Regions from separate parts of the Bradyrhizobium sp. 613_E4_N2_2 genome, predicted to be linked through region 2. Evidence: riboswitches for the same ligand, from Rfam matches in the RefSeq annotation. Region 2 holds a riboswitch; the other holds the start of a gene.
The links. A riboswitch is a leader RNA that binds a small molecule or an ion and turns the genes downstream of it on or off. The one in region 2 is predicted to bind glycine.
Positions count from the first base shown of each region.

Region 1: another riboswitch for glycine. It lies ahead of gcvT (glycine cleavage system aminomethyltransferase GcvT); the one in region 2 lies ahead of AB7290_RS15795 (D-amino acid dehydrogenase).

Region 1 covers NZ_CP197234.1:3,194,872-3,206,683, forward strand. Annotated here, with positions in the region: gene gcvP (aminomethyl-transferring glycine dehydrogenase) at 185-3,052, opposite strand; gene gcvH (glycine cleavage system protein GcvH) at 3,233-3,601, opposite strand; gene gcvT (glycine cleavage system aminomethyltransferase GcvT) at 3,612-4,760, opposite strand; glycine riboswitch at 4,923-5,011, opposite strand; gene alaS (alanine--tRNA ligase) at 5,245-7,923, shown strand; gene AB7290_RS15015 (cyclic nucleotide-gated ion channel) at 7,930-9,156, shown strand; gene AB7290_RS15020 (DUF3455 domain-containing protein) at 9,161-9,667, opposite strand; gene AB7290_RS15025 (NADP-dependent isocitrate dehydrogenase) at 9,766-10,977, opposite strand; gene AB7290_RS15030 (TrmJ/YjtD family RNA methyltransferase) at 11,315-11,812, shown strand, end outside.
Region 2 covers NZ_CP197234.1:3,353,251-3,365,062, forward strand. Annotated here, with positions in the region: gene AB7290_RS15795 (D-amino acid dehydrogenase) at 57-1,358, opposite strand; glycine riboswitch at 1,426-1,540, opposite strand; glycine riboswitch at 1,544-1,647, opposite strand; gene AB7290_RS15800 (M20/M25/M40 family metallo-hydrolase) at 1,742-2,872, opposite strand; gene AB7290_RS15805 (ABC transporter substrate-binding protein) at 3,140-4,750, shown strand; gene AB7290_RS15810 (glycosyltransferase family 39 protein) at 4,964-6,559, shown strand; gene AB7290_RS15815 (multidrug effflux MFS transporter) at 6,763-7,965, opposite strand; gene AB7290_RS15820 (TetR/AcrR family transcriptional regulator) at 8,163-8,747, opposite strand; gene AB7290_RS15825 (crotonase/enoyl-CoA hydratase family protein) at 8,846-9,625, shown strand; gene AB7290_RS15830 (hypothetical protein) at 9,829-11,160, shown strand; tRNA gene AB7290_RS15835 (tRNA-Leu) at 11,282-11,370, opposite strand; gene AB7290_RS15840 (twin-arginine translocation pathway signal) at 11,546-11,812, shown strand, end outside.

The sequences.
Region 1 (11,812 bases), 160 kb from region 2:
ACCGACAGAACCGTTCGCTCGTTGCACCCTTGATACGCGTTCGGGGACGTAGGGTGGGCAAAGGCGCGCAAGCGCCGTGCCCACCATATTCCAACGCGCATAAAGGTGGTGGGCACGCTTCCGCCTTCGCTCTTCGAGCTACGGCGGACAAGTCGCTTTGCCCACCCTACGAAGCTACGATCCCTTACTCCGCCGCTTCCGCGTAATCGCTCACCGGCGGGCACGAGCACACCAGGTTGCGGTCGCCATAGACGTTGTCGACGCGACCGACCGGGCACCAGTATTTGTCGGTGCGCGAGACGCCGTCGGGAAAGCAGCCCTCGGCGCGGGTGTAGGCGCGATTCCAATCGTCGTCCGCGATGTCGTGCACGGTGTGCGGGGCGTGACGCAAAGGCGAAGCCTCGATCTTGAAGCGGCCGGCCTCGACCTCGGCGATCTCCTTCCGGATCGCGATCATGGCGTCGCAGAACCGGTCCAGCTCCGCCTTCGATTCCGACTCGGTCGGCTCGATCATCAGCGTCCCCGGCACCGGAAAACTCATGGTCGGGGCATGGAAGCCGTAATCGATCAGGCGTTTTGCGATGTCGTCCACGGTGACGCCCGACGTCGTCTTCAGCGCGCGCGGGTCGACGATGCACTCATGTGCGACGCGGCCCTTCGCGTTCTTGTAGAGCACCGGGAAGTGCGCATCGAGGCGCGCGGCAATGTAGTTGGCGTTGAGGATCGCGATCTCGGTGGCGCGCTTCAGGCCGTCACCGCCCATCATCAGAATGTAGATGTAGGAGATGGTCAGGATCGACGCCGAGCCGAACGGCGCGGCCGAGACCGGGCCGACCGGTGCTTCGGCTTGCGTCGCCGGATGACCGGGCAGGAACGGCGCGAGATGCGCCTTCACGCCGATCGGGCCCATACCGGGGCCGCCGCCGCCATGCGGGATGCAGAAAGTCTTGTGCAGGTTGAGATGGCTGACGTCGGCGCCGTAATCGCCGGGCCGCGACAGGCCGACCTGCGCGTTGAGGTTGGCGCCGTCCAGATAGACCTGGCCGCCATGGCCGTGCACGATGTCGCAGATCTCGCGGATGTGCTCCTCGAACACGCCATGTGTCGAGGGATAGGTGATCATGACCGCGGCGAGATCGGCCGAATGCTTCTCGGCCTTGGCGCGGAGATCGTTGACGTCGACGTCGCCGTTCTTTTCGCAGGCGACCACCACCACGTCCATGCCGACCATCGCGGCCGAAGCCGGGTTGGTGCCGTGGGCGGAGGAGGGGATCAGGCAGATTTTTCGGTGCGTCTCGCCGCGCGCGGCATGATAGCCGCGGATCGCGAGCAGCCCGGCATACTCTCCTTGCGCGCCCGAATTCGGCTGCAGCGAGATCGCGTCATAGCCGGTGATATCGCACAGCCATTTTTCCAGCCGCGCGAACAGTGCGTGGTAACCCTTGGCCTGCTCGCGCGGGGCGAACGGGTGCAGGCTGCCGAACTCCGGCCAGGTCAGCGGCATCATCTCGGTCGTCGCGTTCAGCTTCATCGTGCAGGAGCCGAGCGGGATCATGGCGCGGTCGAGCGCGAGGTCGCGATCGCTGAGCTTGCGCATGTAGCGCAGCATCTCGGTTTCCGAGCGATGCGCGTGGAACACGGGATGGGTGAGGAAGGCGGTGGTGCGCTTGAGCGACTCCGGCAGCGCCTCGCGCGTGGTGGCGTCGATCTCGGCATAGGTGAGCGTGCCGCCGAATGCGCGCCAGACCGCTTCGACGGTTGCCGGCGTTGTGGTCTCGTCGAGCGCGATGCGCAACGCCGTCTCACCGACGCTCAGGTTGATCTTCTCGGCAGCCGCGCGCGCGACGATCTCGGCGCGCTTGGCACCGGCGTCCACGCTGAGCGTGTCGAAGAAGCTATCCGACTGCGGCGCAAAGCCGAGCTTGCGCAAGCCCGCTGCGAGCACGGCGGCGCGGCGATGCACGTTGCGCGCGATCTGCGAGAGACCCTCGGGGCCGTGATAGACCGCGTACATCGAGGCGATCACGGCGAGCAGCACCTGCGCGGTGCAGATGTTGGAGGTCGCCTTCTCGCGGCGGATGTGCTGCTCGCGGGTCTGCAGCGCGAGGCGATAGGCCGGCATCCCGCGCGAGTCCACGGAGAGGCCGACGATGCGGCCGGGCAGCGAGCGCTTCAGTGCATCGCGCACCGCCATATAGGCCGCGTGCGGCCCGCCATAACCCATCGGCACACCGAAGCGCTGCGCCGAGCCGATCGCGATGTCGGCGCCCAACTCGCCGGGCGAGGCGAGCAGCGTCAGTGCCAAGAGATCGGCGGCAACGATCGCGAGCGCGCCCTTGGCCTTCAACGTCGCGATCGCGGGCCTGAGGTCGCGCACGGCGCCCGAGGAGCCCGGATATTGCAGCAGCGCGCCGACCACGTCGGCCTTGTCGAGATCGGCGAGGGGATCACCGACGATCAGGGTCCAGCCCAGCGGCTCGGCGCGGGTGCGCATCACCGCCAGCGTCTGCGGATGCACGTCCTTGTCGACGAAGAAGGCTTTTGCTTCGACCCGCGAGTGGCGCTCGGCGAGCGCCATGGCTTCGGCCGCGGCGGTCGCCTCGTCGAGCAGCGAGGCGTTGGCGACGTCGAGCCCGGTGAGGTCGCAGATCATGGTCTGGAAGTTGAGCAGCGCCTCCAGCCGGCCCTGGCTGATCTCGGGCTGGTAGGGCGTGTAGGCCGTGTACCAGGCCGGGTTCTCCAAAATGTTGCGCTGGATCACCGCGGGCAAAACCGTGCCGGAATAGCCCTGGCCGATCAGCGAGGTGAAGACCTGGTTCTCTCGCGCGAGCTCGGCCATGTGCGCGATCGCCTCGGTCTCGCTCAAGGGCTTGCCGAGGTCGAGCGGGGCGGTCTGCCGGATCGAGGCCGGCAGCGTCTCCGCCATCAGGGCGTCCACGCTCTTGGCGCCGACGGCCTCCAGCATTGCGGTGACGTCGCGCGCCGACGGGCCGATGTGGCGGCGAACGAAGGTGGCGGCGGTGTCGCCATTGGATTTGCGGTGCGCGGTCATCATGGGTCCTCGCTTTAGATTTCGCTGTCGCCGTCATGCCCCGCGAAGGCGGGGCATCCAGTAAACGCAGGCGTCACGGCTTGAGCCGAGAAGCCGCGGCGTACTGGATCACCCGCCCCAGTGCGCAGTGCGCACAAGGCGGGTGATGACACCGAATATGAGGTCAGAGTTCGCTTCATCTCACGCCGTATGTGCCTTGTAGGCGGCCTCATCCATGAGGCCGCCGAGCTCGCTCTTGTCGGCAATTCTGATCTTGAAGAACCACGCCTTGCCTTGCGCGTCCGAGTTCACCAGCGCCGGCTCGGCGGCGAGCGCGTCGTTGGTCTCGAGCACTTCGCCCGTAACAGGCGCGTAGACGTCGGAGGCGGCCTTCACCGACTCCACGACGGCGGCGGCTTCGGCCTTCTTCAGCGCACGGCCGGCTTTGGGCAGCTCGACGAACACGACGTCGCCGAGCTGGGACTGCGCGTAGTCGGTGATGCCGACGGTGGCGACGTCGCCGTCGATGGCCAGCCATTCGTGGTCGGAGGTGTACAGCGTCGTGGTCATTGTCTTGTCCTCAGCGTTTGTAGGTGTTTTTCACGAAAGGCATGGCGGCGACCGTGAGCGGCAGCCGCTGGCCGCGCACCTCGGCGAACAGTTTTGTATCGAGCGCGCTCGATGCCGTGGGCACGTAGCCCATCGCGACCGGCGCATTCAGGCTCGGGCCGAAGCCGCCCGAGGTGACCTTTCCGATCGGCTCGCCGCCGGCGTCATCCGCAAACAGCAGCGCGCCCTCGCGCACCGGCGCGCGGCCTTCCGTACGCAGGCCGACGCGGCGGCGGCTTGCGCCGTTATCGAAATGAGCGAGGATCGCATCAGTGCCGGGAAAGCCGCCGGTGCGCGCGCCGCCGCTGCGGCGACTCTTCTGCACCGACCATTCCAGCGCGGCCTCGACCGGCGTGGTGGCGGTGTCGATGTCGTGGCCGTAGAGGCAGAGCCCGGCTTCCAGCCGCAGGCTGTCGCGGGCCCCTAAGCCGATCGGCATCACATCGGGATTGTCCAGCAGCGTTTTGGCGAGGCGCTCGGCATCGGCCGCGGGGACCGAAATCTCGAACCCGTCCTCGCCGGTGTAGCCGGAGCGCGAGACGAAGCAGTCGAGGCCGGCGACCTTGTGCGGGCCGGCATCCATGAACTTCATGGCGGGCGCCTCTGCACACAATTTCGCCAGCACCGCTTCCGCCTTCGGGCCCTGCAGCGCGATCAGGGCGCGGTCTTGAAGCGAATCGATGATGCAGTCGTCCGAGAGATGCGCGCGCAGATGCGCCTCGTCCGCTTCCTTGCAGGCGGCGTTGACGACCAGGAACAGGTGATCGCCGAAATTGGCGACCATCAGATCGTCGAGAATGCCGCCGTCCGGATTGGTGAACTGGGCATAGCGCTGCCGTCCCGGGGCGATCGCCACGATATCCTGCGGCACCAGCCGTTCCAGCGCGCGGGCGGCGTCCTCGACCTTGCCCGACTTCGGCCGGAGCGCGAGCTGGCCCATATGGGAGACGTCGAACAGGCCGGCGGAGGAACGGGTATGGAGGTGCTCTTTCAGGACGCCCGCGGGGTACTGAACGGGCATGTCATAGCCCGCGAACGGCACCATCTTGCCGCCGAGGGAGACATGAAGCCCGTGAAGGGGCGTACGTTTGAGGGAATCTTGGTCGTGGCGCGCAAGCATTACGGGGCCCTCGGCGGTTCCCCGGGGACGATTCCCCGATGGACACCAGTCGAAGCCCCATCTGTCGCTGTGCCTGAGAGTATTATCCCGTCGGCGGACGCAGTCCGGGCCAACCCTTATGAAAAGGTATTTGCCCGTCGGCGCCTCTTTCCAGATGTCGTCAAAGCCACGCGGTCCTTTTGCCTGAGAGTTTCCGGGGCGGTTGCTCCTTCGGCGCCGGCACCAAAGCCGGTCTCTCCCGACGTGGCCGTACGATACAGATGGGTACAGACCACAGGCCGGCCAAGCCTGTCAACGCGCACCTGGCGGCTTTCAACGGGATTGCAAACGGGATTGCGCGCCTGCGGCAACTCACTGATCTCCTTGCACAGTTTCTGGACAGCGCAGCTGGCCTTGTCTAAAAGCGCTTTGACCCGCAGATATCAGCCCAAATGCCCGGTTTGGATGGCGTATCGCGGGTCCAAGCACACCCGATTGGATGAACATGAGCGGCGTCAACGAGATCAGGTCGACCTTTCTGAACTTCTTTGCCGAGAACGGCCACGAGATCGTGTCGTCCTCGCCATTGGTGCCGCGCAACGATCCCACGCTGATGTTCACCAATGCCGGCATGGTGCAGTTCAAGAACGTCTTCACCGGCGTCGAGAAGCGGCCCTATCAGCGCGCCACCACGTCGCAGAAATGCGTGCGCGCCGGCGGCAAGCACAACGACCTCGACAATGTCGGCTACACCGCGCGCCATCTCACCTTCTTCGAGATGCTCGGCAATTTCTCGTTCGGCGACTATTTCAAGGAGCGCGCGATCGAGCTGGCCTGGACCCTGATCACGCGGGAGTTCGGGCTCAAGAAGGACAAGCTGCTCGTCACCGTCTACCACACCGACGACGAGGCGGCCGGGCTGTGGAAGAAGATCGCGGGCTTCTCCGACGACCGCATCATCCGCATCCCGACCTCGGACAATTTCTGGGCGATGGGCGACACCGGGCCGTGCGGCCCGTGCTCGGAGATCTTCATCGACCGCGGCGACCACATCTGGGGCGGACCTCCGGGCTCGCCGGAAGAGGATGGCGATCGCTTCCTCGAATTCTGGAATCTCGTGTTCATGCAATACGAGCAGGTGACGAAGGAGGAGCGCGTGGATCTGCCGCGTCCCTCGATCGACACCGGCATGGGGCTGGAGCGCATGGCCAGCATCATGCAGGGCGTCGACAGCGTGTTCGAGACCGATCTGTTCCGCCATCTGATCGATGCGACGTCGTCGGCGCTCGGCGCCGGGCCGAACGAGCAGACCGTGGCCTCGTTCCGCGTCATTGCCGACCATTTGCGTTCCTCGGCCTTCCTGGTCGCGGATGGCGTGCTGCCCTCCAACGAGGGCCGCGGCTATGTGCTGCGCCGGATCATGCGCCGCGCGATGCGCCATGCGCAGCTGCTGGGTGCCAAAGAGCCGCTGATGCATCGCCTGGTCTGGGCGCTGGTCCGCGAGATGGGCCAGGCCTATCCCGACCTGATGCGCGCGGAGAATCTGATCGAGGAAACGCTGCGGCTGGAAGAGACCCGCTTCCGCAAGACGCTGGTGCGCGGCCTTGCCATCCTCGACGAGAAGAGCGCGTCCCTGAAGAAGGGCGACATGTTTGACGGCGACGTCGCCTTCACGCTGTACGACACCTACGGTTTCCCGCTCGACCTGACCCAGGACGCACTGAAATCGCGCGGCATCGGCGTCGACCAGGCCTCCTTCACCGACGCGATGGAGCGCCAGAAGGCCAAGGCGCGCGAGTCCTGGAAGGGTTCGGGCGAGGCGGCTTCCGAAGCGATCTGGTTCCCGCTGCGCGAGAAGCTCGGGGCCACCGAATTCCTCGGCTATGAGACCGAGAGTGCCGAAGGCGTGGTCTCCGCGCTGGTGAAGGACGGCCAGGAAACCGCGAGCCTCAAGGCCGGCGAGACCGGCGCGATCGTGCTCAACCAGACGCCGTTCTACGCGGAATCAGGCGGTCAGGTCGGCGACACCGGCGTGCTCAGCGGCGAGGGCGGCATCAAGTTCCGCGTCACCGACACGCAGAAGAAGCTCGGCGATCTCTTCGTTCACGTCGGCACCGTGGAGAGCGGCGAGCTGAAGCTCGGCACCGCGCTGCAGCTCGAGGTCGATCACGGCAGGCGTTCCTCGATCCGCGCGCACCATTCGGCAACGCATCTCATCCACGAGGCGCTGCGCCAGGTGCTCGGCGACCACATCGCCCAGCGCGGCTCGATGGTCGCGCCGGATCGTTTGCGTTTCGACTTCGTGCATCCGAAGCCGATCACGGCGGAAGAGCTTGCCCGCGTCGAGGACATCGCCAACGACGTGGTGCTGGAGAACGACGAAGTCACGACACGCGTGATGGGAGTCGATGAAGCGCGCGAGGCCGGCGCGCGCGCGCTGTTCGGCGAAAAGTATGGCGACGAGGTCCGCGTCGTCTCGATGGGCCGGACCGCGCGGGAGCGCGGCACCAACGCGCTCGGCTGGTCCGTCGAGCTCTGCGGCGGCACCCATGTGAAGCGCACCGGCGACATCGGCCTGATCACGCTGACCGGCGAGAGCGCGGTCGCCTCCGGCGTGCGCCGCATCGAGGCGCTGACCGGCAACTACGCGCGCAGGCACGCCAACGAGACCATGGCGCTGGCGAAGACCGCGGCCAACGAGCTGCGCACCTCGATCGACGACGTCCCGGCGCGCATCACAGCCCTGATGGAGGAGCGCAAGAAGCTCGAGCGCGAGCTCTCCGACGCCCGCAAGAAGCTCGCGATGGGCGGCGGTACATCCGTCGGGAACGGCGCAGCCGCAGGCGTGCGCGAGGTCGGCGACGTCAAGCTGATGGCGCGCGCGGTCGAGGGCATCGAGATGAAGGATCTCAAGAGCCTTGCGGACGACGGCAAGAAGCAGATCGGCTCCGGCGTGGTCGCCATCGTCGGCGTCACCGAGGACGGCAAGGCCGGGATCGTGGTCGGCGTCACCGCCGATCTCACCGCGCGCTTCAATGCCGTGAACCTGGTGCGCGTCGCCTCCGAGGCGCTCGGCGGCAAGGGCGGCGGCGGCCGGCCCGACATGGCGCAGGCTGGCGGTCCCGATGGCGCCAAGGCGCCCGAGGCGCTCGCGGCGATCGAAAAAGCGATGGCAGGCGCGTAAACGGCCATGCGCCTCGTTCCGCGAGGACGTGGCTCGGCCGATCCCAACCTAAGGGATCGCCTGTACGAATTGCTGGAGCACGATCCGCTCGCCTACTCGATCGGGTCGCGCTTCATCCAGGTGATCATCAGCGTCATCGTGCTCGACGTGGTCGCGATGATCCTCGCCTCGGTGCCGGAGCTCGACGCGCGGTTCGACACGCTGTTCAGCGCGGTCGCCGTCCTCGCCGTCATCGTGTTCGCGCTCGAATATCTGGCGCGGCTGTGGACCGTGGCGGGGCACACCCAGCGCAACGGCTCCGCGCTGTCCGACCGGCTCTCTTATGCCTTCTCCGCGCTCGGTATCATCGACCTCATGGCGTTCCTGCCGGCCGCGATCGTGCTGGCCACCGGCCGGCACGCGACGCTGGCTGGGCTCGGCGTGCTGCCGTTCTTCAAGCTGATCCGTTATTCGCCGGCGATGCGCTCGCTGCTCGCGGCCATCCATGCCGAGCGGCGTGCGCTGATCGGCTGCATCGTCATCCTGATCGGCGTGGTACTGACCTTCGCCTCGCTGCTCTACGCCATCGAGCGTGATGTGCAGCCCAGCAAGCTCGGCACCATTCCGGACGCGATGTGGTGGGCAATCGTGACGCTCGGCACCGTCGGCTATGGCGACGTCGTGCCGGTGACGCCGCTCGGCAAATTCGTCTCGGTGTTTGCGATCATCTCAGGTTTTGCCATGATCGCGCTGCCGGTCGCGATCATCTCGACCGCCTTTGCCGAGGAGGTGAGGCGGCGCGACTTCGTGGTGACCTGGGGCATGCTGGCGCGGGTGCCGTTGTTCTCGCATCTTTCGGCCGCGGAGATCGCCGACATCATGCGGCTGCTCCGCGCCCGCACCATCGAGCAGGGCGAGATATTGGTGCGCCGTGGCGATACCGCCTCGTCGATGTATTTCATCACTGCCGGCGAGGTCGAGATCACGCTGCCGAGCCAGCAGGTGCGGCTCGCCGACGGCACGTTCTTTGGCGAGATCGCGCTGCTGCACAAGACCAAACGCAGCGGTACGGTGACGGCGACGCGCAAGACGCGGCTGCTCGTGCTCGACGCCCAGGATTTTCACGCGCTGATCGAGCGCATGCCGACGCTCGCCGCCCACGTCCACCAGACCGCGAAGGCACGGCTCGAGGAGACCGGCGATCTTGCGGCGGCAGAATTGGCGCAGGCGGAGCGCGACGACACCGCCTCCTAAGCGGTCAGCCCTTCTTCAGGAAAATGTAGTCGGCCGAGTAGGGCGCGCTTTTGAATTCGCCGGCCTTGTCGCAAGAACCCTCGAGCTTGCCGCCGTGGGTGTTGATGCGCTGGACGGTGGTGACGGGCGTCAGCACGCCGCTGCCGCGGCGGGAGGCGACCTCCAGCTTGAGCCAGGGGATATCGGCGGCGGTTGCGCCCGGCGCGTTGCCGATGGCCTTGCCGGCCACGGCGCTGCCGTCGGCGAGTTCCCAGTTCGGGCCGGCATAGTGGCGGCCGACGGTCTTGCCCTCGGCGAGCAGCGTCGCCACCGGCTCGCGGAAGGCCCAGGCAAGCTTGCCGTCGGCGGCTGCCTTGCAGTCATAGACCTGCGCGCCTTCGGCATGGACGCTGAGCACGACGGTCTCGCCGGGGGCGGCGATGGCGTCGGGGAGCGGCTCCGCGGCGGCGGCCGGCCCGGCCAGGGCGGCCAGCAGCATCAGGCAGGGGACAGCGAACTTGACGATGGACATGGGTGGCCTCCGCGCAACGGTGTCAAAATGAATGGGCCGCGCCCAAGCGCGGCCCATAATGATGTCTAACCCCGATCAGGCAAAAATAATGCGCGGGCTTACGCCAACGCTTTCGTGAGGTTCTCTGCGACCTTGTCGAGGAAGCCGGTGGTCGAGAGCCAGCGCTGGTCGGCGCCGACCAGGAGCGCGAGGTCCTTGGTCATGTAGCCTTCCTCGACGGTGTCGACGCAGACCTTCTCCAACGTGCTCGCGAACTTGGCAAGCTCGGCATTGTTGTCGAGCTTGGCGCGATGCGACAGGCCGCGGGTCCAGGCGAAAATCGACGCGATCGAGTTGGTCGAGGTCTCCTTGCCCTTCTGGTGCTCGCGGTAATGGCGGGTCACCGTGCCGTGAGCGGCTTCGGCTTCCACGGTCTTGCCGTCGGGGGTGAGCAGCACCGAGGTCATCAGGCCGAGCGAGCCGTAGCCCTGCGCGACCGTATCGGACTGCACGTCGCCGTCGTAGTTCTTACAGGCCCAGACATAGCCGCCGGACCACTTCAGGGCCGAAGCCACCATGTCGTCGATCAGGCGGTGCTCGTAGGTCAGGCCCTTGGCCTCGAATTCCTTTTTGAACTCGCGGTCGTAGATGTCCTGGAAGATATCCTTGAAGCGGCCGTCATAGACCTTGAGGATGGTGTTCTTGGTCGAGAGGTAGACCGGGTAGTTGCGCAGCAGGCCGTAGTTCAGCGAGGCGCGTGCGAAGTCGATGATGGAGTCGTCGAGATTGTACATCTGCATCGCGACGCCGGACCCCGGGGTCTTGAACACTTCCTTCTCGATGACGGTGCCGTCCTCGCCGACGAACTTCATCGTCAGCGTGCCCTTGCCGGGGAACTTGATGTCGGTGGCGCGATACTGGTCGCCATAGGCGTGGCGGCCGATGATGATCGGCTTGGTCCAGCCGGGAACCAGGCGCGGCACATTCTTGCAGATGATCGGCTCGCGGAAGATCACGCCGCCGAGGATGTTGCGGATGGTGCCGTTCGGCGACTTCCACATCTGCTTGAGGTTGAACTCCTTCACCCGGGCCTCGTCCGGGGTGATAGTGGCGCACTTGACGCCGACGCCGACCTTCTTGATGGCTTCGGCGGCGTCGATGGTGACCTGATCGTTGGTCTCGTCGCGGTACTCCATGCCCAGGTCGAAATACAGCAGCTCGACATCAAGGTACGGGTTGATCAGCTTGTCCTTGATGTACTGCCAGATGATCCGGGTCATCTCGTCGCCATCGAGTTCGACGACGGGGTTGGACACCTTGATTTTTGCCATGATCGGGGAAGCCTCTTAGGAACGGCGCTTTGGCGCGCCACGGGAATATCCGCCGCCTCTTAGCACCGGACTGCAGCGGGCGAAAGCCAAGGGATTATGCACTTTTAGCTCATCCAGCTTGCCCAGATGGGGGGCGGGGCGGGCCCTGCCGCGGGGGCGAGCCTCAGGCTTCAGAAGAGATTCAAAAGTCGAATCCAACCCGTTATTTCCCTTGAGAATTTCGTCAGGACAGGCAAACGACAGGCGAACGGGCAGCCGGCCCCTTGGGCCGGCTTTGAATCAATTCCTGAAGAGCGCCTTGCCAAGGCCTTGAGAACCAGTGTGAAAGCGAAGCGAGATGTCGGGGACTGACAAGAGCAAGGCGGGCCTTTCCCTCGACGGTCCCATCGTGATCCTGGTCGAGCCGCAGCTTGGCGAAAACATCGGCATGGCCGCGCGCGCCATGGGCAATTTTGCGCTCAGCCGATTGCGCATCGTCAATCCTCGCGACGGCTGGCCCAATATCGCCGCGCAGCGCGCCGCGGCCGGCGCCGACTATATTCTGGAAAAGGTCGAATTGTTCGACACGGTCGGCGAGGCGGTCGCCGACCTCGATCTGCTGTTCGCCACCACCGCGCGTCCCCATGACCAGGCCAAGCCGGTGGTGGGGCCCGAGGCAGCCGCGGCCGAGATCTCGGGTCACGTCGCGACCGGGGGCAAGGCCGGCATCCTGTTCGGCCGCGAGCGCTGGGGGCTGACCAACGAGGAGGTTGGGCTCTCGAATCGCATCATCACCTTCCCGGTCAATCCGGGCTTTGCCTCGCTCAACCTCGCCCAGGCCGTGCTGCTGGTTGGC
Region 2 (11,812 bases):
TGTGTGCCAAGGGCAGGGCGGTCGCAAGGGGCCGCCGAGCCTCCGATATCGACCACTCAGGATGCATGACGGAACTCGCGCTCAACCCTGAGTGAGGGGGCGGTCGGCGGTGCGTTGAGCCCGCGCCAGCCGTCGATGGTCCCGGCAATCATCTGCGCGGTCGCGGCCGACAAGGTCCAGCCGAGATGGCCGTGGCCGGTGTTGAAGAAAAGGCCTGGCATCCGTCCTGCGCGCACCACTGGCATCATGTTCGGCATCATCGGCCGCAGCCCGGCCCAGGGCACGACCTTGGACGTTTCGACGCCGGGGAAGTTGCTGCGCACCCAGTCGACCAGCGGCTGCACGCGGTCGGCGCGGATGTCGCGGTTGAAGTCGTTGAACTCGGCGGTGCCTGCGACGCGGAAACGATCGGCGCCCAGCCGGCTGGTGACGATTTTTGCGGCTTCGTCGAGCAGGCTCACGGTCGGCGTCGCATTGCGGCTTGCGGCAGTGTCGAGCTGAACGGTGATCGAATAGCCCTTCACCGGATAGACGTTGACGCGCTCGTCGAGGAGGGCGGCGAAGTGGCGGCTGGCCACACCGGCGCAGACCACGACGCCGTCAGCCTTCAGCATGCCGCGCACGGATGCGACAGCATCACTGGCCGAAAGATCAGCCCAGCCGATGACAAAGCCGCCACCTGCCTGGGCAATGGAATCGATGTTGGCTTCGTGGATAAAGGTCGCGCCGCGCCGCTTGCAGGCTTCCGCAAGTCCGCGCGTGAACTTGTGGATATCGCCGGTCGCATCCGACGGCGTGTAGAAGCCGCCAAAATAGTCCTTGCGCAGCGTCGGCTCGATGGCGCGGATCTCCTCTGGCGTTACCGGGCGGCGATCGAGCCCGCCTTCCTTCAGCAGCGCATTGACCTGCAGGCCGGATTCAAAACCCTTCTTGTCGTGATAGATGTGCAGGATGCCGCAGCGTTCGAGATCGAAGTCGATGCCTTCGCGCTCCGCGATCTCGAACAGATGCTTGCGGGCTTCGATCGCGAGCCGCGTGGTCTGGATCGTGTTGGCGCGGTAGTTGCCGATATTGGCGACGAACTCGCTCATCCACGAATATTTGTGCCAGTTCGGCCGCGGGTTCATCAGCAGCGGCGCGTCGCGCCGGAACATCCAGCGCAGGCCTTTCAGGATCGTGGCGGTGCTGTTCCACACCTCGGCATTGCTGGCGGAGAGCTGTCCGCCATTGGCGAAGGACGTCTCCATCGCGGCGTAGCGGTGCTTGTCGAGCACCGTCACCTTGTATCCGCGTTCGAGCAGGGCATAGGCAGTCGTTACGCCGGTGATGCCGGCGCCGATGATGGCGATATGGGTCATGGCAGGTTCGGGGCTCCCGTGAGTTAGAGTCGGCTAACCGCCGGCCAAAGGCCGTTGGCGGCGCCCCATCTGTCACGGTTACCTGAGAGCTTGATCCGGCGCGGACCTCGGCGAGGTCAGCTCCGGACTATCCCCTTCGGTGGACGTCACGACCACATTGGCCGTGCCGCCTCTCTCCAGATCGTCCTGACGATACGGTCCTTTTGCCTGAGAGTTTCCGGGGCGGTTGCTCCGTCGGCGCCGCAACGAAAGCCTGAACTCTCGTTGCGATCTCTCCCGCATCGTCGCGTGGACAATCGAGCAGTACGATGCGCCTCATTTTTAGACAAGGCTAAATTTAAACCGCGACTGCCAACGCATTGTGCAGTGCGAAGGCTGCGTCGTCAGTCGAGCGTCGCCAGCAAGCCCGCCATCAGGCGCCCGCGTTCAACTAGGCTCTCGACCTCGATGAACTCCTCGAGCGTGTGGCCGTTGCCGCCGCGCACGCCGAGGCCGTCGAGCGTCGGGATGCCCATCGCGCCGGTAAAGTTGCCGTCGGAGCCGCCGCCAGAGCTCGCATGCGGCAGCTCAGTGCCGAGCGACTTGGCGATGCCGCGCGCCTTTTCATACAGCGCCATGGTGCCGGCATCGGGCTCCCATACGGGGCGCGTGACGCCGCGCGTCACCTTGAACGTGACATCATTGGTCGTGCCCGACAGCGCCAGCATCCGCTCGACGCCGCGGTCGAGATCGGCCTGGCGCTTGGCCATGGACAGCGCCTCGCCGGTGGCGGTCGTGGCAACGCAATTGACCCATTGTCCGCCGTGCACGACGCCGACAGAGAAGGTGCAGTCCTCCGTCGTCATCGCGTCGATGGCGAGGATCTGCCGCGCCATCTCGCGGATCGCCGAGCGTCCGGCCGACAATGTCGCGCCGGCATGGCTCGGCCGGCCCGTCGCTTCCAGATTGAAACGCGCGATGGCGTAACGTCCGGTGGTGACACCGTTGTCGGCGCGGCCCGGTTCGGGCACCAGCACATATTTGTTGCGCGCGGCCTCCGCCTCGATGATGTCCCGCGTCGAGGGCGTGCCGACTTCCTCGTCGGGCGTAAACAGCACGGTGATCGGCAGCGGCGTGGTGAAGGAAGCGCGTGCCAGCTGCCGGATCGCTTCCAGCGAGAGATAGTTGCCGCCCTTCATGTCGTAGATGCCGGGGCCGTAGCACTTGTTGCCCTCGCGCCGCCATTTCAGCTTCTCGATGGTGCCGACCGGGTGGACGGTATCCATGTGGCCGGCGATCAGGATGCCCGGCTCGCCCTGTTTCGGATGCGGGAAGCGCGCGCGGATCACGCCGCCGAAGCCCTGTCGACCGCCGATGCGTTCGATCGTCGCACCCATGATCGCCATATCCCGCGCTGCGATATCGAGCATGCGGTTGACGGCACTCGCGTCCCAGGTCGGGCTCTCGCATTCCACCCAGGTGCGCAGGCCCTCGAGCATCGCCTCGGAATCGAAGGGAAGATTGGCTGGATTCATCTTAATGTCTCTCAAGCTTCGAAAGATGGAACGCGCATTGCATTGGCGCGGACGGGACTGGCGGAAAGCGTTGTAGAGCCAAACCGGTCTTTGTGGAGCCCGTGGGCGCGCCGCTTGGGGCTGCAGCGAAACCGGATTGACGCGCTCAACACTGTCTGCAAGTCTCGAAAGACAAAGGCATCGCATGAGGTTAGTTCGCCTAAAGAACGAACCGAATGCTCAACCAATAACCTGCCTTTGAACAGTTTCACGTCAGGAGAAACTTTTATGTTGAGCTTGATGCGCCGGGGGCGTCGCGCGTTCGCCTCCACACTTGCGCTATCGGTCGTTGCGCTTTCGACGGCGATGGCCTCGCCGGTACTTGCCGCCGCCAGCAAGACCATCACCGCGGTGATGCATTCGGATCTGCGCATCATCGATCCGATTTTCACCACCGCCTACATCACGCGTGACCATGGCTACATGGTCTACGACACGCTGATCGCGACGGACTCGAATTTCAAGATCCAGCCGCAGATGGCGGACTGGAAGATCTCCGACGACAAGCTCACCTACACCTTCACGCTGCGCGACGGCCTGAAGTGGCACGACGGTACGCCGGTGACGGCGGAAGACTGCGCCGCTTCGCTGAAGCGCTGGGCCGCGGTCGACGGCATGGGCCAGCAGATGATGCAGTTTACTGCGAGCATCGAGGCGACCGACCCCAAGACGATCACGCTGAAGCTGAAGGAGCCCTACGGCCTCGTGCTCGAATCCATCGGCAAGCCGTCCTCGCGCGTCGCCTTCATGATGCCGAAGCGTCTCGCCGAAACGCCGCCGGACAAGCAGATCCCCGAGCAGATCGGCTCCGGCCCGTTCAAGTTCGTGCAGGGCGAATTCCAGCCCGGCGTGAAGGCGGTCTACGTCAAGAACACCGACTACGTGCCGCGCAAGGAGGCGTCGAGCTGGACTGCCGGAGGCAAGCTGGTCAAGGTCGATCGCGTCGAATGGATCACCATGCCGGATGCGCAGACCGCAGTGAACGCGCTGCAATCGGGCGACATCGACTTCATGGAAGTGCCGCCGTGGGATCTGCTGCCCGTCCTTGAAGGCAATGCCGACCTCAAGACCGAGACGCTGAACAAGTTCGGCTACCAGACCCTTGGGCGCATGAACTTCCTCTATCCGCCCTTCGACAATCCGAAGATCCGCCGTGCCGCACTTCTGGCGATGAACCAGAAGGACGTGCTCGACGCGCTCGTCGGCAATCCCAAATACTACAAGATCTGCGGTGCGTTCTTCATCTGCGATACGCCGTTCGCGACCGACGTCGGCTCGGAATCGCTGGTCAAGGGCAACGGCATGGCGGAAGCCAAGAAGGCGCTCGCCGAGTCCGGCTATGACGGCACGCCCGTCGTGGTCATGGTGCCCGGCGACGTCGTGACGCTGAAGGCGCAGCCGACGGTCGCGGTGCAGTTGCTCCGCGAGGCCGGCTTCAAGGTCGACGCGCAGGCGACCGACTGGCAGACGGTGGTCAGCCGGCGCGCCAGCCAGAAGCCTCCGAAGGAGGGCGGCTGGAACATGTTCTTCACCAACTGGGTCAGCGCCGACGTGTCCAACCCGATCGCCAATCTGTCGATCGGCGGCCAGGGCAAGAAGGGCTGGTTCGGCTGGGCGGAGAACGCCAAGATCGAGAAGCTCAAGGACGACTTCGTCCGCGCCGCCTCGCTCGACGATCAGAAGAAGATCGCGACCGAGATCCAGAAGGAAGCCTATGACCAGGTGATCTACGTGCCGCTCGGCCAGTATCTGGCGCCGAGCGCGTGGCGGAAGTCGCTCACCGGCGTGCTCGACGGCCCGGCGACGCCGGTGTTCTGGAACATCGACAAGACCGAGTAAGGCGAGGGCGCGCCAGCGCGCCTTCCCCGAGCGTTACGCGGCGTCGCTGTCATCAGCGGCGCCGTTTTCGTTTGTCAGCCTCGCGTCAGCTTTTAACTCTTCCAGTGTCCAATCATTGCTATTTGTTTCTGACTTGAAATAGATGTGCGCGGTTCGCACATCACTTCCTTCCTGCATTTGAGTCCCGTGTCGATTGATTTTTCATTTCGGGCGATGGCCGAGCGGTCCGATCGCGCGCCGGCGCGATGGCGGCGGCCTTTCCTGCGCTGGCTCGACGGCGTCGAGGCGGGTTGGGCCGTTCCGCTTCTCATTGTTTGCTTTGTCGCGCTCTGGACGATCTATCTGGTCGTCGCCTATGCCGGCAGCGGCCTGCACCCTGATACCCTCGAGGCCTGGACGCTCGGGCGCCGTTTCGCGTGGGGCTACCACAAGCATCCGCCGCTGATGGGCTGGGTTACGGCGGTGTGGACCTCCGTTTTCCCGCTCAGCAACTGGTCGCTGCAATTGATGGCGATGGCCAATGCCGGGCTCGCCCTGTTTTTCGTCGACCGGATCGCACGGCAGTTCGTGACCGGGCACAAACGCATCCTGGTGCTGCTGCTCCTGATGCTGACGCCAGCCTATCAGTTCCACGCCCAGCGCTTCAACGCCAATGCGGTGCTGCTTGCGCTCTGGCCGCTCGCGACCTGGTGTTTTCTGCGCGCGTTCGAGACCCGCAGCGCGGCCTGGGCGGTCGCGGTAGGATGCACCACGGCGCTGGCGATGGTCGGCAAATATTATTCGGTCTTCCTCGTGGCGAGCTTTGCATTTGCCGCGCTGGCTCATCCCGCGCGCCGCGCCTATTTCACGTCCGCTTCGCCGTGGATATCGGTCGTGGTCGGACTCGCGGTGTTGTCGCCGCACATCTACTGGCTCGCGATGACCAGCGCGTCGGCCTTCACCTACGCGATGGCGCACGCCAACGGCAACTTCGTGAGCTCGCTCGGCGAGGTGCAGAACTTCCTGCTCGGACTCGTGGCGGCCATCAGCGTATCGGCCGTCTTCTGGGTGATCATCGCCGGCACACGGCTGAAACAATTTGCGGCCGACTTCGCCGCGATGAGTTCCGGCCTGCGGCTTCTTTTTTACGTTGCGATCGGCACGATCGTGCTGCCGGTCCTGACGTCGCTGGCGATGGGCACCGATCTGCCGTCGCTATGGGCGCTGCAAGGGCTGTTCCTGTTCGTCGTGCTGATCGTTTGCGGCACGCGCTACCCGATCGAAAGATTCTACACCGTCAATGTCACGGTCATCACCGCAATCGTTGGGCTCGCCGCTGTCTTCGTCGCCGCCCCGATTCACGCCGTCTATCGCAACAATCACGGCTACGAAGAGGGCCGGAATTTCTACGCGCAGGTAGCCAACGAGCTCACCCGGGAATGGCACGAGCTGACCGGGGAGCCGCTCAGCGCCGTCAGTGGCGACGATTCACTGGCCTTTGCGACCGCGTTCTACAGTCCGGACCATCCGTATTACGCGCGGCCGTTCGAGTTTCAGTACATGTGGGGCATGCCGCGAAAGACGACACTGGATCGCGGCTGGGCCGCGCTCTGTTTCAGCGGCCAGGACTATTGCGGCAGGTGGATGGAGTCCGTGTCCGCGCGCGCCGAGCATTTCGTCAGGCGCCAGTTCACCGTGCAGGCGACGCTATGGGGCAAGCCCGGCCTGACGCGGGACGTGGTCGTGCTGATCGTGCCGCCGCGAACGAGCAGCGCGACGCCCGAGAGCGCCGCGCAGGACTTCAGCGCCAGCAGGCGCCCGACGGACTAGGCTTTGCGCTCAGCAGTGGCTGTCGCGGATTCGCTCGAGGCCTTCGCTCGCGAAGGGGGGAGTGAACGCAGTTCGGTCGGCGCCCGGCGTCGGGCGCTCCGTTTCCGCCCGATCCGGGGTGGTGTTGTCTTCGCGATGTTCCGGTTCCATGAGGCGGCCTTTCGAATTGCTGCAGTACAACATCGACGCGGCCGGGAAGTTCCTCATGCGATGGGACGATGATGCGGCTTGAACAGCCGTCCCTTTTCCACCACCAGCACGATCGCAAGCGCCGCCAGCGTCGACAGGAAGAAGCCGACCGAGAACGGCAGCAGCGTGCCGTCGAAACTCTGGCCGATCGCCATGCCGACGACGATGCCGATCAGCGTCGTGATCGAGCCGTAGAGCGAGGAGGCGGTGCCCGCGATGTGGCCCTGCGGCTCCATGGCGAGTGCGGTGAAGTTCGCGACCATCATGCCGAATGAGAACATCATCAGGGCGGACAGCACCATGAACAACGAGAGCGGCAGCATGCCGAGAGTTTCCGTCAGCAGCATCACGCCCGCAACCGCGGTGTAGAGCGTCAGCGCGCCGTGCGAGATCACGCGCATGCCGAGCCGTCCGACCAGCTTCGCATTGAGGAAGCCGGCGATCGCGGTGCCGGCCGCGATCGCGGCGAAGGCAATCGGGAAATAATGGCCGAGATGATAGACGCCGGTGAAGACCTGCTGCGCCGAGAAGACATAGGCAAAGAGCGCGCCTATCACGCTGCCGGCGGCCGTCGCATAGCCGATGGTCTGGCGGTTGGTCACGGTCTGCCGGAACGCCGAGAGCACGTCTGCGGGCGCCAGCGACCTGCGCTCGGACTCGGGAAGGGTTTCGGGCAGCCGCAGCACGCTCCATGCGAGCGCGAGCAGTCCGTAGAGCATCAGTACGACGAAGATGCCGCGCCATTGCGTGACCAGCAGCACCGCCTGCCCGAACGAGGGCGCAATCACCGGCACCGCGATGAACACCATCATGGCGAGCGACATCACGCTCGCCATCCGGCGGCCGACATAACAGTCGCGCACGATCGAGGTCGCGATCACGCGCGTCGCCGACGTGCCGAGCCCTTGCAGCGCGCGCGCCAGCAGCAGCGTCTCGAACGAGGGCGCGGCGACCGCCAGCACGCTTGCCACCGCATAGACCGCCATGCCGCCGAGCAGCACCGGGCGGCGCCCGAAGCGGTCCGACAACGGGCCCATGACGAACTGGCCGGCACCGAAGCCGATCAGGAAGGTGGAGAGCACCAGCTGAAGATGGTTGGCGTTGGGAATGGCGAAGGCTGCCCCGATGTTGGGCAGCGCCGGCAGCATCATGTCCATCGCAAGCGGATTCAGCGCCATGATGGACGCGATCACGATGACGAATTCTGGAAAACCCATGGGCCGGTGTCCCGAGGACACCCAATCGTCGGCATTGACGTCGGACAAAGCTCACCTCTGAAAATCAGAGGCTTTTTGATCGGTTATGCTGCGTCGCACAACCCATGTTTCGGGATGGCTGACAGGCGGGGCGGTGTCGGACACGAGTTGGTGAGGTCGCCCGTCACGCCGGCGGACCCGTCGAGGTTAAGGACGGCTTAAGCGCGGCCCGACCTAGCCGTCTCGACTAGGCCGAGCGCCAATCGTCCCGCGGTGTCGACATAGTCGAGATCGCGATGGATCAGCATCACGGTCGTGGCGCCGTCGAGCAGGATCACGAGCTGGCGTGCGACCGCCGCTGCACCGGCAACGCCATGCCCGCGCAATTCGGTTTCGAGCCACGCTTCAAAACGCTTCTTGTGCGCCGCGCCGGCCTTGACCGCGGGATGTGCCGGCGTGTTTGCGAGCTCGGCGATGGTGCGCAGGAATCCGCAGCCGCGCCATCGCGGCGTATCCACGGAGCGTCCGAGCCTTGTGAAGAGACCGCGGACCTTATCGGCCACCGTGCCCTCGGTCTCGGCGAACCAGCGCATATAGAGCTCCAGCGTCGGCTGGTCCCTGGCCGCGATGGTCTCGGCGACGAGCTCGTCCTTGCTGGCGAAGTGATAATAGAGCGTCTTCTTGGTGACGCCGGCCTTCTCGGCGACCGCGTCCATGCTCACCGCCCTGATGCCTTCGCCATAGAACAGGCGCGTCGCCGCGATGACGATCTGCTCGCGAGTGGTGTCGCCTTTGCCTGACATCGCGAATGTATACTGCCTAGTGAGTATACACGACAAGATCGCTGTGGCTGACTTCCGCGCCTGTTCGACCTGGAATTCGACCCGGAAGGAGCCTGCACTTGTCCGATCTCGTACTCTCCGAAACGCGAGGCGCTGTCGCGCTGCTGACGTTCAATCGCCCGAACAAGCTCAATGCGCTGAGCTACGCCCTCGTCGACCGCTTGATGGCGATCCTCGATCGCATCGAGGACGATGCCGAAATCCGCGCCGTGATCCTGACCGGGGCGGGCGACCGCGCCTTCTCGGCCGGCGCCGACATCGCCGAGTTCTCGGAGAGCGTGAAATGCGGGCCGGACGCGGCGGTAAAGGCCTTCGTGCGGCGCGGGCAGGCGATGACGGCGCGCATGGAGGCGTTTCCGAAGCCGATCATCGCCGCCGTGAACGGCATCGCCTTCGGCGGCGGCTGCGAGATCACGGAAGCCGTGCATCTCGCCGTCGCGAGCGAGCGGGCGAGCTTCGCCAAGCCCGAGATCGCGATCGGCATCACGCCGACCTTCGGCGGCACGCAGCGCCTGCCACGGCTCGCAGGCCGGAAGCGGGCGCTCGAATATCTCCTGACAGGAGATTCCTTTTCACCACAGCGGGCTCATGAGATCGGTTTGGTCAACCAGGTCGTGCCGCACGGGCAGCTGCTGGACGCAGCCTTCGCGCTGGCAGACCGCATCACGCGGCATTCGCGCCTGGCGGTCGCCCGGGTCATCACCGCCGCCACGCGGGGCCTCAACGTCTCGATCTCGGAAGGCCTCGCCATCGAGAGCGAGCAGTTCGCACGCATGGCGGCGACCCGGGACGCGCGCGAAGCACTCGATGCCTGGCTTGCCGCCCGCTTGTCGCGGTAGGGGTAGCGCGGCGGATCTGGCGGTCACGGCGACAGGGAACCTGTTCCCCTGCCGTCCAGACGGACGGCTGGCAACCAGGGATTCACCATAAGCGCGAGCGCAACGCACAGGGGAGATGAATCCGCAACCCATCCTGTCCATGGTGGCACGGCCTGGCGCCGCGTTGGCGCCGGGAGAAACCTGGCCAAGCAAGGTATCCGATTGTGTCCGACGTCACCGGTGCAGCACGATGGTTGGACCCCTCGGCCGACATGGCTTCGCGGCGGAACTTCTGGCTTGCCTGCCTGATCGCACTGACCGCAATGCTGGTGCTCGGCAATCTCGCCAACGACGCCGTGCTCGATATGAAATATGGCTGGGACACCCGCGTCAATTGCGCGGCGGTCGAGGCGTATGCCAGCGGGCTCGATCCCTATTTCGTCAAGAACCTGAAGGGCACCAAGCTCTCTTATCCCTATCTCCCGGTGACGCTGGATGTCTTCCGCCCCATGTGCGCGGGTGGACTTCTGGTCGATCACTACAAGGGCATCTTTCCTGTCCTCGCCGTGCTTTGCGGGCTCCTCTTGCCCGGTCTTGGCCGAACGCGCTCGGGCGCGCGCGATGTTGCGCTGAGGGTGCTCTGCACGCTCGGCGCGTTCGTCGGTTTCGAATGGGTGCAGGCGTCCGGCAACTTCGCGATCCTGAGCGGCATGCTGACTGCGATTGCGCTGAGGTTTCTGCTTTCTCCGTCTGCGTCCGGCGCGTCTGAGGACCGCAGCTTTCCGTTGCGGTTCGCCGGCGCCGCGCTGCTCGGCCTCGTGACGTCGTTCAAGCTGGTGTTCTTTCCCGTGCTGGCCGCGCTCTATTTCCTGCCGCTGCCGCGCAGCCGCAAGCTCACGCTGATCGCGGTTGCGGCGTTCAGCTTCGCATTGCCGATCCTGATATCGCGGCTGATGTACCCCGAGCTGTTCGCGAGCTGGCAACTGGCGATGGGCGGAAAGATCCCCGACCAGCATCTCGTCGATCTCTTCGAGATCAATCCGTCGCTGCTGCTGGCGGCACGCGACCTCATGGATCATGCCGGCCTCGGTGACAGCAAGGCGGCGACGTTCGCGACCTATGCATTCGCAGCACTAGCGCTCGTGCTGGTGCCGTTTGCATTGTCCATCCTGCGCGTGGTCACGAGCGAACCAGCGCAGGAAGGCGGATCGCTTCTGACGCGACTGGATCGCTGGCTGATGGATCATCCCCGCGTTGCCATGCGCATCACGGTATTCGCGATGTTTGCGCTCTATCTCAGCTCGCCGCGCCTCAAGGAATATGCCTTCTTCGAGCTCGCGCTTTATGCCGCGATCCTCGTCGTCGATCTTCCGGCCCTGGCACTCGCCGCGTTCCTCGCCGTCGGTCTCGCGTTTCCGGCACTGATCTCGATTCTGGGGACGGCATTCGAGGGCAGCTTCATCCTCCTCATCATTGCGCTAACAAGTTTCTGGATCCTGCTGCTCGATTTTCGCGCCGAGCCGAAGCGGCTGGAGACGGAAGGCGCGCAGTCATAACGCATGCCGCCGTGTCCGCCGGGCAAGGACGGCGCCTTGCCCCCGCGCAGGCTCCAGCCGGTTCGTGACTGCATCCGTCTGCCGTCCGCCTTTGGGCGGAGGCTCGCCCCGTCAGCTCCGATGGTGCGGGCAGCCGGGGTCGAACCGGCACAGCGCTTGCGCGCCGAGGGATTTTAAGTCCCTTGCGTCTACCAATTCCGCCATGCCCGCTTGATCCAACGAGATCAACTAGTTAAGTCCACCTCCGGCCGTCTGGAATTGGCGCGTTTCGCGGGCCGGATGGGCGGTTCTTCCTTAAGCGAGCCGGCTGCGCAAGGCAAAGCCTCAATCCGGACATTTGTTGTTGCTTTAGGCATTCTCAATCCACGGGGACTATTCATCCGGCATGGCTGCTTCGCTTCCCTCTCCGCTGCGCTTCTGCGGCGCGCTCGTTGTGCTGCTTGCGGGCGGCGCACTATCCGGCTGCGCCAGCATGAGCGAGACGGTCGCTCCGGCCTTTGCCGACCCCGGCAAATACGAATTGTACGACTGCAAGCAGCTCGAGGGTGAGCGCAAGGCGCTTGCCGCCCGCACCGCCGATTTGCAGAAGCTGATGGACAAGGCCGAGACCGGGGCCGGAGGCGCCGTCGTGTCCGAGCTCGCCTATCGCAAC